One region of the Paenibacillus spongiae genome, then DNA from elsewhere that is predicted to be linked to it. Evidence: a T-box and tRNA genes for the amino acid it is inferred to sense, from the RefSeq annotation. Region 1 holds a T-box; the other regions hold tRNA genes.
The links. The T-box of region 1 lies ahead of metG (methionine--tRNA ligase). A T-box ahead of a tRNA ligase gene usually reads a tRNA of that ligase, here a tRNA-Met.
Positions count from the first base shown of each region.

Region 2: it encodes a tRNA-Met, which carries the amino acid that the T-box ahead of metG (methionine--tRNA ligase) is inferred to sense. The anticodon was not compared.
Region 3: it encodes a tRNA-Met, which carries the amino acid that the T-box ahead of metG (methionine--tRNA ligase) is inferred to sense. The anticodon was not compared.
Region 4: it encodes a tRNA-Met, which carries the amino acid that the T-box ahead of metG (methionine--tRNA ligase) is inferred to sense. The anticodon was not compared.

Region 1 covers NZ_CP091430.1:7,372,575-7,376,096, forward strand. The annotation lists gene metG (methionine--tRNA ligase) at 1-1,407, opposite strand, end outside; T-box leader at 1,552-1,816, opposite strand; gene L1F29_RS33130 (phosphotransferase) at 1,997-2,926, opposite strand.
Region 2 covers NZ_CP091430.1:930,025-933,546, forward strand. The annotation lists rRNA gene L1F29_RS03985 (23S ribosomal RNA) at 1-1,135, shown strand, start outside; tRNA gene L1F29_RS03990 (tRNA-Ser) at 1,358-1,445, shown strand; tRNA gene L1F29_RS03995 (tRNA-Val) at 1,481-1,556, shown strand; tRNA gene L1F29_RS04000 (tRNA-Met) at 1,573-1,649, shown strand; tRNA gene L1F29_RS04005 (tRNA-Leu) at 1,659-1,745, shown strand; tRNA gene L1F29_RS04010 (tRNA-Gly) at 1,748-1,822, shown strand; tRNA gene L1F29_RS04015 (tRNA-Arg) at 1,828-1,904, shown strand; tRNA gene L1F29_RS04020 (tRNA-Pro) at 1,914-1,990, shown strand; tRNA gene L1F29_RS04025 (tRNA-Gly) at 2,000-2,073, shown strand; gene L1F29_RS04030 (hypothetical protein) at 2,199-2,588, opposite strand; gene htpG (molecular chaperone HtpG) at 2,953-3,522, shown strand, end outside.
Region 3 covers NZ_CP091430.1:293,800-297,321, reverse strand. The annotation lists gene L1F29_RS01395 (MraY family glycosyltransferase) at 1-833, opposite strand, end outside; tRNA gene L1F29_RS01390 (tRNA-Lys) at 997-1,072, opposite strand; tRNA gene L1F29_RS01385 (tRNA-Tyr) at 1,089-1,174, opposite strand; tRNA gene L1F29_RS01380 (tRNA-Phe) at 1,208-1,283, opposite strand; tRNA gene L1F29_RS01375 (tRNA-Asp) at 1,289-1,365, opposite strand; tRNA gene L1F29_RS01370 (tRNA-Val) at 1,380-1,455, opposite strand; tRNA gene L1F29_RS01365 (tRNA-Met) at 1,461-1,537, opposite strand; rRNA gene L1F29_RS01360 (23S ribosomal RNA) at 1,708-3,522, opposite strand, start outside.
Region 4 covers NZ_CP091430.1:1,026,005-1,029,526, forward strand. The annotation lists rRNA gene L1F29_RS04390 (23S ribosomal RNA) at 1-1,706, shown strand, start outside; tRNA gene L1F29_RS04395 (tRNA-Glu) at 1,869-1,943, shown strand; tRNA gene L1F29_RS04400 (tRNA-Met) at 1,951-2,027, shown strand; tRNA gene L1F29_RS04405 (tRNA-Asp) at 2,063-2,139, shown strand; tRNA gene L1F29_RS04410 (tRNA-Thr) at 2,157-2,232, shown strand; tRNA gene L1F29_RS04415 (tRNA-Leu) at 2,246-2,332, shown strand; tRNA gene L1F29_RS04420 (tRNA-Gly) at 2,335-2,409, shown strand; tRNA gene L1F29_RS04425 (tRNA-Arg) at 2,413-2,489, shown strand; tRNA gene L1F29_RS04430 (tRNA-Pro) at 2,499-2,575, shown strand; gene L1F29_RS04435 (SLOG family protein) at 2,673-3,230, shown strand.

The DNA.
Region 1 (3,522 bases):
TCCGCAGGCCTCCCGATTTTCCTTGATTCGTGCCCATGGTTTCTGTTCATCTACATATTTGTTAGCCCCTCGAATGTAAGCAAAGATCAGCTCGATCGCTTCCTTCAGACGCCCTTCTTCGATTAAAACCCCGGACGCCCGATATAAATCCTCGATTGAACGCCGCCATTCCTCGCCAAGCTCCCCTTCCGGAACATATCCCCCGAAGGACTTCTCAATGAAGGACAGCGTGCGATTCACGAAATTGCCGAAAGCGCCCAGCAGCTCCCCGTTATGGCTGTAGATGAACTCACGCCATGAAAAGTCGGCATCCCGCTTCTCAGGGCCGTTCGCGATAAGAAAATACCGGATGGAGTCGGGCTGGTAGCGGCTGATCAGATCCGGCACCCATACCGCCCAGTTGCGGCTGGTCGAGAACTTCTTCCCTTCCAGGGTCATATATTCACAGGCAATGATCCGATCCGGCAGATGAAGTCCCCCTGCGCCCAGCAGCAAGGCCGGCCACACCAGCGTATGGAACGGGATATTGTCCTTGCCGTGCACATAATAAGCGATAATCGGGTCGCCTCCATCCCGCCAGAAGGATTCCCAGTCGCCGCCTGTCTCGGCCGCCCACTGCTTGCTGGCCGACAAGTAGCCGCTGACGGCTTCGATCCAGACGTAGATTCTCTTATCCTCGAACCCTTCGACCGGAACGTCGACGCCCCAGGACAAGTCTCTCGTTGCGGCACGGTCCGGAAGGCCTTCTTCCAGATACCGCTCTGTCAGTTGTACCGCGTTGTCGCGCCAACCCTCCGCCTGGCGGACGTACTCCGTTAACTCCGGCTGGAACCGGGAGAGGGCAAGATAATAATGCTCCGTCGGCCGCTCTACAGGCGCGTTCCCGCATAGCTTGCATATCTTCTCGGATAAATCCAAGGGATCGAGCAGGGTGGAACAGTAATCGCATTGATCGCCCCGGGCGCGGTTCCCGCAAACCGGACACTTTCCCTCCACATAGCGGTCGGGCAGGAATCGCTGATCCGTCTCGCAATAGGTCTGCAGGATCGTCTTCCTGTATAAATAGCCGTTCTCCAGCAGCTTCAAGAACAGCTCTTGGACGACTTGGTGATGATCGGACCGGTCCGTACGCGTATACAGATCATACGAGAAACCCAGCTGCCGGAAGCACTCCGTAAACTCCGCATGGTACCGGTCCGCAATATCGCCTGGGGCGACGCCCTCCTGAATGGCTTGAACGGCGACCGGCGTCCCATGACAATCGCTTCCCGACACATATAATACCTTCTCCCCCTTCGCGCGAAAATAACGGGCCAGCACGTCCCCAGGCAATAAGCTGGCCACTCGTCCCAGATGCAGGGAGCCATTCGCATAAGGCCATGCCCCGCCGATAAATACAGCTGCCATCATGATTTCCTCCTCTTTTGTTAAGAAGAATCCGCCATCGCCGTCGTAAGCGGCGAACTGCGTCTCTTCCCTCAGAAATATAAGCAAAGTATCGCGGAACCTTATACCTTCTTATTTGCGGACACACAAAAAAGCCCTCATCCCCAAAGGGACGAGAGCTGTGCTCACGCGGTACCACCCAATTTCATCAATGCCTTGCGGCATTCACCTCTTCAGGTACGACGCGGCAGGCGCATGTATACCCTAGCACAGTAACGGGTGCGGGTTCCGGCGCAGCCTACAACCAAGGACGGTTTCGGTGCGCAGCTCAGAGACCATATTCCCACGGTTATTCTTTACCCCTTTTCACCGACCGGGGCTCTCTGTACAAAGACATCGCCATGGTACTCCTTCTCTTCTTCGCTTTTGTCAGAATATTCAAGTTATTGGAAATTATACGATGGCGGGTCGGGAAAGTCAAGATGCAGACATGCTTCCAGAATCGAAGATATGCTCCCCCAACACCAGCGAAATTCTGCTCGTTGAATCAACTAATAGAGTTCTTAATATGCCCTGTCTATTCCGCTTCTATTTCGTCAGAAAGCTGTCATCACTGGCCGATAAACTGCAGCGCGCTGCGGGCGTGCGCGCCGGCAAGCTCCCTGGCGAATCGTTGATCCGGGAAGCCTCTATGGAGCAGCTTCAATCCCCCCGATATTAACGACAGATGATGGTGGAACCGGTAGAACAGCATCCGGTCAGAGTCGAGAGCGTCGTTCTTCAGATAGCGGTAATATTCCCCGAAGCGAAATTCCAAGAAGCTGTGCTCATGCTCTATATCGAAGAACGAAGCTCCCTCGATGTCGATCAAATAAGGCTCCAGCTTGTCATTCACCAATACATGATCCGGCCCCAGCTCTCCATGAATGAATCCGTAGCGGTTTCTGGGCTCTATTCGCGCTTCAAGCTCGTTCAGCTTGTCGAGCAGCTTGCTTTGATTGGCTCCGATGCTGTCCATATGCCGGGCGGCATAAGCTAACTGCACGTTGGCATTCTCAAGCTGCTGCAGATGACAAGCTCTTGGATGGAGCCCGAACCGGGACAGCTCTCCATGGGAAGCCCTCTCATCCCCATGCATTATGGTCAGCATTTCACCCAATTGTTCGAATAAAGCCGCTTTAACCCGTGAATCTGCATGTTGGAAATAGGCTTCGGCTTTCGGTCCCTCCACATATTGAACGAGAGCATAATCGAAGGGGTAGCGGTCCCGGTCCTGATTCAGATCATACAGTGCGGGGGTTCGGACGCCCCGCCGGGTCAAATACGTGTTGTTCAATTCAAATAACCGTCCGCCATAGGGCTGATCGTCCGTTTGTCCGTTTGCGATTTCTTCTTGAAAGTAGTTCATGGTCAAATCCCATACATAAAGTACACAGGTGAATCCATTCCTGCAATCGATCCTGTAGACCACCTTCTGCGCACCGCCATGCATTCTCGTTACACGCTCTATAATATAACCGGAACCTAACACCTTCTCGATATAGTCCTGCAAATCGGTTTGGCTCAGGTGACCCTTTATTTCCAATGAACGACACTCCATTCTATCGGTATTGCCGGCCATCCAACTTTATAAGAAATCGGCCTGAAAGTATAGACTGTTTCGGAAGGCTCTGTTATGATGTTGAATGAGTTCTAGTTAAAAATAGCCATACGGAAACAGCCTTTGGAGCCGACGCTCCGGAGGCTTTCTTTTTTGCTGTATATAGAGCCCGCAGGTTGAATGCGCTTAGTATCCTTGCATGCAATATTCGATTATGCAGTTTGTATGGTGTAGAGAGTGTTGTGCAAAGTGCAGCATGCTTTCATTTTGGGACTCATAATACCCCTTTTTGTGTATTTTATACAACAATATGGGTTGTTAAGCCGCCCTGCAGTGGGAATTGTTGCATTTTATGCAATAATATCAGCTTAATCAGTGTTTTCACTCTTTAATATTGTATTTAATACAACTATCCTAGCTATGAAGTCATGATTTGCTGTTCTACAGTAGAAATTCTTGCATTTTATACAACAATATCCGCTTAATCTGTGTATTTCCCTGCCCGGTGTTGTATTTTATACAACCATGCTGACTAT
Region 2 (3,522 bases), 1.2 Mb from region 1:
AAGGCCCAAGCGACTGTTTAGCAAAAACACAGGTCTGTGCGAAGCCGTAAGGCGAAGTATACGGGCTGACGCCTGCCCGGTGCTGGAAGGTTAAGGGGAGCGGTTAGGGGCAACCCGAAGCTGTGAACCGAAGCCCCAGTAAACGGCGGCCGTAACTATAACGGTCCTAAGGTAGCGAAATTCCTTGTCAGGTAAATTCTGACCCGCACGAATGGCGTAACGACTTGGGCGCTGTCTCAACGAGAGATCCGGTGAAATTTTAATACCTGTGAAGATGCAGGTTACCCGCGACAAGACGGAAAGACCCCATGGAGCTTTACTGCAGCTTGATATTGGACTTTGGTACGATCTGTACAGGATAGGTGGGAGCCTAGGAAGCCGGAGCGCCAGCTTCGGTGGAGGCACCGTTGGGATACCACCCTGATCGTATCGGAGTTCTAACCTGCCACCCTGAATCGGGTGGAGGGACCGTGTCAGGCGGGCAGTTTGACTGGGGCGGTCGCCTCCTAAAAAGTAACGGAGGCGCCCAAAGGTTCCCTCAGAATGGTTGGAAATCATTCGTAGCGTGCAAAGGCATAAGGGAGCTTGACTGCGAGACCTACAAGTCGAGCAGGGACGAAAGTCGGGCTTAGTGATCCGGTGGTACCGCATGGAAGGGCCATCGCTCAACGGATAAAAGCTACCCTGGGGATAACAGGCTTATCTCCCCCAAGAGTCCACATCGACGGGGAGGTTTGGCACCTCGATGTCGGCTCATCGCATCCTGGGGCTGAAGTAGGTCCCAAGGGTTGGGCTGTTCGCCCATTAAAGCGGTACGCGAGCTGGGTTCAGAACGTCGTGAGACAGTTCGGTCCCTATCTGTCGTGGGCGTAGGAAATTTGAGAGGAGCTGTCCTTAGTACGAGAGGACCGGGATGGACGTACCGCTGGTGTACCAGTTGTTCCGCCAGGAGCACCGCTGGGTAGCTATGTACGGACGGGATAAGCGCTGAAAGCATCTAAGCGCGAAGCCCCCCTCAAGATGAGATTTCCCAATTTAGTAAGACCCCTGGAAGACGACCAGGTTGATAGGTTCGGGGTGGAAGTGCAGTAATGCATGCAGCTGACGAATACTAATCGGTCGAGGGCTTATCCTAAAAATACCCCATAAAGTGACGAACGGCTTCGAAGCTGATTCCGAGTACTTTGCGGGGACCCCAGATAAAAATCAGCTAAAGAGTTGCGCAAACTCGTATCCAGTTTTCAGGGTGTAACCTTCTCTACAAGGCACACCTTTCCACTGATGTGGTTTTTTTTCTGTATGGCGGATTTGAGTTCATTCGATTCCGTCAGGGCGGCCAGTTGGACGTCATATGCTTGGAGAGATACCCAAGTGGCTCAAGGGGACCCTCTGCTAAGGGGTTAGACTGCGCAAGTGGTGCGAGGGTTCGAATCCCTCTCTCTCCGTTCGATTCCTTATTCAAACGGAATGTTTCACATATGGAGGCTTAGCTCAGCTGGGAGAGCATCTGCCTTACAAGCAGAGGGTCGGCGGTTCGATCCCGTCAGCCTCCACCATATTGTTTCATAATGTCGCGGGGTGGAGCAGCCCGGTAGCTCGTCGGGCTCATAACCCGAAGGCCGCAGGTTCAAATCCTGCCCCCGCAACCAACTTCATATGCGGTCGTGGCGGAATTGGCAGACGCGCTAGATTCAGGTTCTAGTGGTGTAACAGCCGTGGAGGTTCAAGTCCTCTCGACCGCACCAATGCGGAAGTGGCTCAGCGGTAGAGCATCGCCTTGCCAAGGCGAGGGTCGCGGGTTCGATTCCCGTCTTCCGCTCCATATATGTGCCCTTAGCTCAGCTGGATAGAGCATTTGACTACGAATCAAAAGGTCGGGAGTTCGAATCTCTCAGGGCACGCCATTTTCATAACGGGATGTAGCTCAGCTTGGTAGAGCACCTGGTTTGGGACCAGGGGGTCGCATGTTCGAATCGTGTCATCCCGACCATCTTCATACGCGGGTGTAGTTCAATGGTAGAACTTTAGCCTTCCAAGCTAATAGCGTGGGTTCGATTCCCATCACCCGCTCCATATACATACATGACAGCTTCCTGCTTAACGGCAGGGAGCTTTTTTGATTCTTCGAGTTAATCAGCTGCGAGGAAGAAGCCCCCGGGCAACCGGAGGCTTCTTTTGTACGATATTCGGCTATAGAATTATTCCTTGGCAAACAGCTTCTTGTCGAAGAACAGCAGAACGAGGAACAGCGCCATCGCGATCAGCAGGACGGATGCCGGCAGGATGAACCCGAGCAGGGTAGCCGTATTCTCCATCTTATTGTACAGCAGCATGCCGATTGGCATCAGTCCGCCGCCGATCAGACTTGCCCAAGCATGGAATTTGGCGGTCTTCTTCATGCTGATTTCTTTGAATACATAATAGAACATGCCGTAGGCAAACAAGCTGAGCCAGCCGACTACCAGAATATGCGCATGGGCCGGAATCATCGAGTAATCTTTTCTTCCCGCCATATCGGAGCCCATGAGCGCCCCTATTAATGCATAGATGGCGGATATGCGAATCAACCATTTACTATACGTTCTCATTTCATCGCTCACCTCAACCCTTATTTACTCCCTAATGTACGTTACGAAAATGAACCCAATATGAACAAAAAGTGAACGAAACGTGAACGCATCGCTGCAGGTCCCGTCCTTCTCAAGGTGAGTGTATCGCGTTTGGAAGGGAATGGCAAGAAAAGGATGTTTAACTTGAATCTTTCATTTGATGGATGGAAAAGATCGTAAAACCTCCTTTCTTGCCCCAACATATTGACATTAAAAATTAGGATATGTTATATAAAAAGGAGTGTTAGCACTCAGTCCAGAAGAGTGCTAACGTTCCAGGCCTGCATCGACATAATAACAGTCATAAGATTGTACACTGCTTATATTGAAAGGAGACTTATTCATGGCCAAGAAACAATTCCAAGCCGAATCGAAACGATTGCTCGAAATGATGATTAACTCCATTTACACGCAGAGAGAAATCTTCTTGCGGGAGCTTATATCGAACGCCAGTGATGCCATCGATAAGCTATATTACAGAACGCTTTCGGATGAGAAGATGGTGTTCAATCAAGAGGATTATTACATTAAAGTAACGGCCGATAAGGCGGGTAGAACGTTGACGATCTCCGATACGGGAATCGGGATGACGATGGAGGAACTCGAGAATAACCTGGGGGTTATCGCGAAGAGCGGCTCGCTGGCCTTCAAGAAAGAGAACGAAGCGAAGGATGGCCACAACATCATCGGCCAATTCGGGGTCGGCTTCTATTCGGCCTTCATGGTGGCGGATGAGGTTACGGTCATCAGTAAGGCGCTTGGCAGCGACGAGGCGTTCAAGTGGGAGTCCCATGGCGCGGACGGCTACACGATCGTACCTTGCGAGAAGGATACGGTCGGAACGGAAATTACGCTGACAATTAAAGAAAACACGGAAGACGACCAGTACGATGAATTTTTGGAAGAGTACCGG
Region 3 (3,522 bases), 530 kb from region 1:
TGGTGGGTATGCAGCTTATCCGCGCGATGAAGTCCTTTGCCCGAAATCAGCCTGCGGAGCATCACGACGGTCGTATCCAGAATAGGAACTCCCAGTGCCAGCAAAGGGACGGCAACCGTCACGAAAGTCGCGCTCTTGAAGGCGCCATCCACTGCAATCACGGCCAGCGTATATCCCAAGAACGTCGCACCTGCGTCCCCCATAAAGATGCGTGCCGGATAGAAATTAAAAATGAGAAACGCGACACATGCCCCTACAAGAATGACAGCAAGCAGCGCCGTGTCGAGCTGCCCCTTGAAGAGCGCCGCGATAAATAGCGTGATCGACGACAAGGTGGAAACTCCCGAAGCAAGTCCATCAACCCCATCGATAAAATTAATCATGTTAATGAGTGCAAACACCCATGCAGCCGAAGCGAAAATCGCGAACCACTCGGGCAGCACTATAAGTCCGCCTGGACTCGATAACCCTACAATCCGAATTCCGAATAGAAGGGGTATCAAAGCAACGCCCGCATAGATGATAAGACGCGGCCAGACCGGAAAATCCTTTCCTTTCGACTTAGCCGCATCGTCCAGCAATCCAATCAGCACCAGTAATAATCCACCTAGACTAATGGTCAGGCTAAGCGGAGTAGTGCCTTGAAATGCAAGCAGCGGAATAACAATACCTAAATACAGCCCCGCGCCCCCCATAAGCGGAACCGGCTTCCGGTGAATTTTGCGCGAGGTCGGCCGGTCAACAAATCCGAGCCGCAAAGCTAGCCTCCGCAAGAGTGGAACGCACAGAAAAACAATACCAAAGCTGATTATGGCCGCGATGATATACGGCATGAGCATTCCTCCCGAGGAACGTATGACTGTTTAAACATCAGTGTGCCCCGCCTTGTGCAAATTACCCATCGTCCGGATCATCCCTAGGATTAACATCATGAACCATTAATCGGCATAACAAAAAACCCGCAGACATTGGTCTGCAGGCTGTTGGTGTAAAAAATGGTGAGCCATGTAGGACTCGAACCTACGACACCCTGATTAAAAGTCAGGTGCTCTACCAACTGAGCTAATGGCTCTTACTTAGGAAGGGAATGGTGGAGGATGATGGATTCGAACCACCGAACTCGGCTGAGAACAGATTTACAGTCTGCTGCGTTTGGCCACTTCGCTAATCCTCCACAGTATTACAATAACAAGGCTTGTACATGAAATGGTGGCTCGGGACGGAATCGAACCGCCGACACGAGGATTTTCAGTCCTCTGCTCTACCGACTGAGCTACCGAGCCAGGAATGGCGGAGCCGACGGGATTCGAACCCGCGGTCTCCTGCGTGACAGGCAGGCATGTTAGGCCTCTACACCACGGCTCCGCATTGTATATAGATGGTGGAGGCTGACGGGATCGAACCGCCGACCCTCTGCTTGTAAGGCAGATGCTCTCCCAGCTGAGCTAAGCCTCCGAATATGGTAGCGGCAGAGGGACTCGAACCCACGACCTCACGGGTATGAACCGTACGCTCTAGCCAGCTGAGCTATGCCGCCACATAATTCAGGTTTACAACGCCGCCAAGCGCTGTGTGCAACCTCTTGATTCAGCTGATCTTGTCAGCCTACTCAACGATGTTACACCCTGAAAACTGGATACGAGTTTGCGTAACTCTTACATCTTAAGCATATGCTTCCGAAGCAGACTTTCACTCCGTGAAAGCTTGTAGGATAAGCCCTCGACCGATTAGTATTCGTCAGCTGCATGCATTACTGCACTTCCACCCCGAACCTATCAACCTGGTCGTCTTCCAGGGGTCTTACGAATTGGGAAATCTCATCTTGAGGGGGGCTTCGCGCTTAGATGCTTTCAGCGCTTATCCCGTCCGTACGTAGCTACCCAGCGGTGCTCCTGGCGGAACAACTGGTACACCAGCGGTACGTCCATCCCGGTCCTCTCGTACTAAGGACAGCTCCTCTCAAATTTCCTACGCCCACGACAGATAGGGACCGAACTGTCTCACGACGTTCTGAACCCAGCTCGCGTACCGCTTTAATGGGCGAACAGCCCAACCCTTGGGACCTACTTCAGCCCCAGGATGCGATGAGCCGACATCGAGGTGCCAAACCTCCCCGTCGATGTGGACTCTTGGGGGAGATAAGCCTGTTATCCCCAGGGTAGCTTTTATCCGTTGAGCGATGGCCCTTCCATGCGGTACCACCGGATCACTAAGCCCGACTTTCGTCCCTGCTCGACTTGTAGGTCTCGCAGTCAAGCTCCCTTATGCCTTTGCACGCTACGAATGATTTCCAACCATTCTGAGGGAACCTTTGGGCGCCTCCGTTACTTTTTAGGAGGCGACCGCCCCAGTCAAACTGCCCGCCTGACACGGTCCCTCCACCCGATTCAGGGTGGCAGGTTAGAACTCCGATACGATCAGGGTGGTATCCCAACGGTGCCTCCACCGAAGCTGGCGCTCCGGCTTCCTAGGCTCCCACCTATCCTGTACAGATCGTACCAAAGTCCAATATCAAGCTGCAGTAAAGCTCCATGGGGTCTTTCCGTCTTGTCGCGGGTAACCTGCATCTTCACAGGTATTAAAATTTCACCGGATCTCTCGTTGAGACAGCGCCCAAGTCGTTACGCCATTCGTGCGGGTCAGAATTTACCTGACAAGGAATTTCGCTACCTTAGGACCGTTATAGTTACGGCCGCCGTTTACTGGGGCTTCGGTTCACAGCTTCGGGTTGCCCCTAACCGCTCCCCTTAACCTTCCAGCACCGGGCAGGCGTCAGCCCGTATACTTCGCCTTACGGCTTCGCACAGACCTGTGTTTTTGCTAAACAGTCGCTTGGGCCTTTTCACTGCGGCCCCCTCGGGCTATTCACCCTACCGAGGCACCCCTTCTCCCGAAGTTACGGGGTCATTTTGCCGAGTTCCTTAACGAGAGTTCTTCCGCGCGCCTTAGCATGCTCTGCTCGCCTACCTGTGTCGGTTTGCGGTACGGGCACCTTCACCTGGCTAGAGGCTTTTCTTGGCAGCGGGAACTCATGACCTTCGGTACTATAATTTTCCCTCCCCGTCACAGCTCAGCCTTATCGATGGGCGGATTTGCCAACCCATCAGCCTTGCTGCTTGGACGGACTATTCCATCAGTCCGCGTCACTATCCTTCTGCGTCACCCCATTGCTCATAACGGTTTACGGTGGTACAGGAATTTCAACCTGTTGTCCTTCGACTACGCCTTTCGGCCTCGCCTTAGGTCCCGACTTACCCTGAGCGGACGAGCCTTCCTCAGGAACCCTTAGGCTTTCGGCGGACAAGATTCTCACTTGTCTTTTCGTTACTCATACCGGCATTCTCACTTGAATGCAGTCCACCAGTCCTTACGGTCTGACTTCAACCCGCATTCAACGCTCCCCTACCACTGATCTTACGATCAATCCATAGCTTCGGTGGTGTGTTTAGCCCCGTTACATTTTCGGCGCAGAGTCACTCGACCAGTGAGCTATTACGCACTCTTTAAATGGTGGCTGCTTCT
Region 4 (3,522 bases), 1.3 Mb from region 1:
ATCAGTGGTAGGGGAGCGTTGAATGCGGGTTGAAGTCAGACCGTAAGGACTGGTGGACTGCATTCAAGTGAGAATGCCGGTATGAGTAACGAAAAGACAAGTGAGAATCTTGTCCGCCGAAAGCCTAAGGGTTCCTGAGGAAGGCTCGTCCGCTCAGGGTAAGTCGGGACCTAAGGCGAGGCCGAAAGGCGTAGTCGAAGGACAACAGGTTGAAATTCCTGTACCACCGTAAACCGTTATGAGCAATGGGGTGACGCAGAAGGATAGTGACGCGGACTGATGGAATAGTCCGTCCAAGCAGCAAGGCTGATGGGTTGGCAAATCCGCCCATCGATAAGGCTGAGCTGTGACGGGGAGGGAAAATTATAGTACCGAAGGTCATGAGTTCCCGCTGCCAAGAAAAGCCTCTAGCCAGGTGAAGGTGCCCGTACCGCAAACCGACACAGGTAGGCGAGCAGAGCATGCTAAGGCGCGCGGAAGAACTCTCGTTAAGGAACTCGGCAAAATGACCCCGTAACTTCGGGAGAAGGGGTGCCTCGGTAGGGTGAATAGCCCGAGGGGGCCGCAGTGAAAAGGCCCAAGCGACTGTTTAGCAAAAACACAGGTCTGTGCGAAGCCGTAAGGCGAAGTATACGGGCTGACGCCTGCCCGGTGCTGGAAGGTTAAGGGGAGCGGTTAGGGGTAACCCGAAGCTGTGAACCGAAGCCCCAGTAAACGGCGGCCGTAACTATAACGGTCCTAAGGTAGCGAAATTCCTTGTCAGGTAAATTCTGACCCGCACGAATGGCGTAACGACTTGGGCGCTGTCTCAACGAGAGATCCGGTGAAATTTTAATACCTGTGAAGATGCAGGTTACCCGCGACAAGACGGAAAGACCCCATGGAGCTTTACTGCAGCTTGATATTGGACTTTGGTACGATCTGTACAGGATAGGTGGGAGCCTGGGAAGCCGGAGCGCCAGCTTCGGTGGAGGCACCGTTGGGATACCACCCTGATCGTATCGGAGTTCTAACCTGCCACCCTGAATCGGGTGGAGGGACCGTGTCAGGCGGGCAGTTTGACTGGGGCGGTCGCCTCCTAAAAAGTAACGGAGGCGCCCAAAGGTTCCCTCAGAATGGTTGGAAATCATTCGTAGCGTGCAAAGGCATAAGGGAGCTTGACTGCGAGACCTACAAGTCGAGCAGGGACGAAAGTCGGGCTTAGTGATCCGGTGGTACCGCATGGAAGGGCCATCGCTCAACGGATAAAAGCTACCCTGGGGATAACAGGCTTATCTCCCCCAAGAGTCCACATCGACGGGGAGGTTTGGCACCTCGATGTCGGCTCATCGCATCCTGGGGCTGAAGTAGGTCCCAAGGGTTGGGCTGTTCGCCCATTAAAGCGGTACGCGAGCTGGGTTCAGAACGTCGTGAGACAGTTCGGTCCCTATCTGTCGTGGGCGTAGGAAATTTGAGAGGAGCTGTCCTTAGTACGAGAGGACCGGGATGGACGTACCGCTGGTGTACCAGTTGTTCCGCCAGGAGCACCGCTGGGTAGCTATGTACGGACGGGATAAGCGCTGAAAGCATCTAAGCGCGAAGCCCCCCTCAAGATGAGATTTCCCAATTCGTAAGACCCCTGGAAGACGACCAGGTTGATAGGTTCGGGGTGGAAGTGCAGTAATGCATGCAGCTGACGAATACTAATCGGTCGAGGGCTTATCCTAAAAATACCCCACAAAGTGACGAACGGCTTCGAAGCTGATTCCGAGTACTTTGCGGGGACCCCAGATAAAAATCAGCTAAAGAGTTGCGCAAACTCGTATCCAGTTTTCAGGGTGTAACATTTCTGAAATTGTGCAAGCCTTTATTTAAGGCATCGTACATAAGGCCCGTTGGTCAAGGGGTTAAGACACCTCCCTTTCACGGAGGTAACAGGGGTTCGAATCCCCTACGGGTCACCATTAACGACGCGGGGTGGAGCAGCCCGGTAGCTCGTCGGGCTCATAACCCGAAGGCCGCAGGTTCAAATCCTGCCCCCGCAACCAAATTCGTTCTTTACAAACGAATAAACTTATAATGTGGAGCCGTGGTGTAGAGGCCTAACATGCCTGCCTGTCACGCAGGAGACCGCGGGTTCGAATCCCGTCGGCTCCGCCATTATAACCTTATCACTTGCCGTTGTAGCTCAATTGGTAGAGCAACTGACTTGTAATCAGTAGGTTGGGGGTTCAAGTCCTCTCGACGGCACCATTTTATTTTTTTTGCGGTCGTGGCGGAATTGGCAGACGCGCTAGATTCAGGTTCTAGTGGTGTAACAGCCGTGGAGGTTCAAGTCCTCTCGACCGCACCAATGCGGAAGTGGCTCAGCGGTAGAGCATCGCCTTGCCAAGGCGAGGGTCGCGGGTTCGATTCCCGTCTTCCGCTCCATAAGTGCCCTTAGCTCAGCTGGATAGAGCATTTGACTACGAATCAAAAGGTCGGGAGTTCGAATCTCTCAGGGCACGCCATTTTCATAACGGGATGTAGCTCAGCTTGGTAGAGCACCTGGTTTGGGACCAGGGGGTCGCATGTTCGAATCGTGTCATCCCGACCATTCCTTTCAACAACTATTCAAAGTCTGCAATAACGTATATTCTATACGTATGCAGGCTTTTTTATATTTCGATCTGCCCAGGAACGAGGACTGTATGATGAAGAATCTGTTAGTGACTGGCTACCGTGCCCATGAACTAAATATCTTTGATCAGAAGCATAAAGGCATTGGTTATATCCAGAAGGCGATTGCCGGGAAGCTGATTCCCCTCGTTGAAGAAGGGTTGGAATGGGTCATTACGCCAGGCCAATACGGTGTCGACCTGTGGGCGTGTGAAGTCGTTATTGCCTTGAAGGAGCAATATCCTCATTTGAAACTGTCCATTATGACGGCATTTATCCAACAGGAAGAGAAATGGAACGATGCCAAGAAGGAATATTACGGGCAGATTTTAAAGGGCGTCGACTATTACGGTTCGGTGAGCAAGCAGCCTTATAGCGGTGTATGGCAATTCACAGCCAGAGATGAGCTGTTGTTTAGAAAGACGGACGGCATTTTATTGTTTTATGATGAGGATGCCGGCGAAGGAAGCCCGAAGTTTCATAAGGAAAGGGCATTACGAAAGCAGCAGCAGGACGGTTATCGGTACATCGGCTTAACATCGGAGGATGTTCAAAGCGTGGCGGATGAAGAAAGCTTGAATGCTTATGATTGAAGCCGAACCAGGTTGTTTTACGGTGATTTAGTCATCGATAATAGCGTGCAGGAAACCAGTTGGTTGACTATATCCGGTACTGCAATGTGTGAGCAAGCCGCAAAATGCTGACAGTCCAAAGACAATTGCCATTGACGGCAGCTTCGCGGACTGGGTTCATGGCGGAATTACGGATCAGAGGAGCAAATCTTGCGGGTCTGAATAGCCCCGGGATTGCTCTTTTTTATTGCGCTTCATTCTGAACGGTAGTCGATCCGCGCTCTTATCTATCAAAGCGGTCTGGTAGATTAAG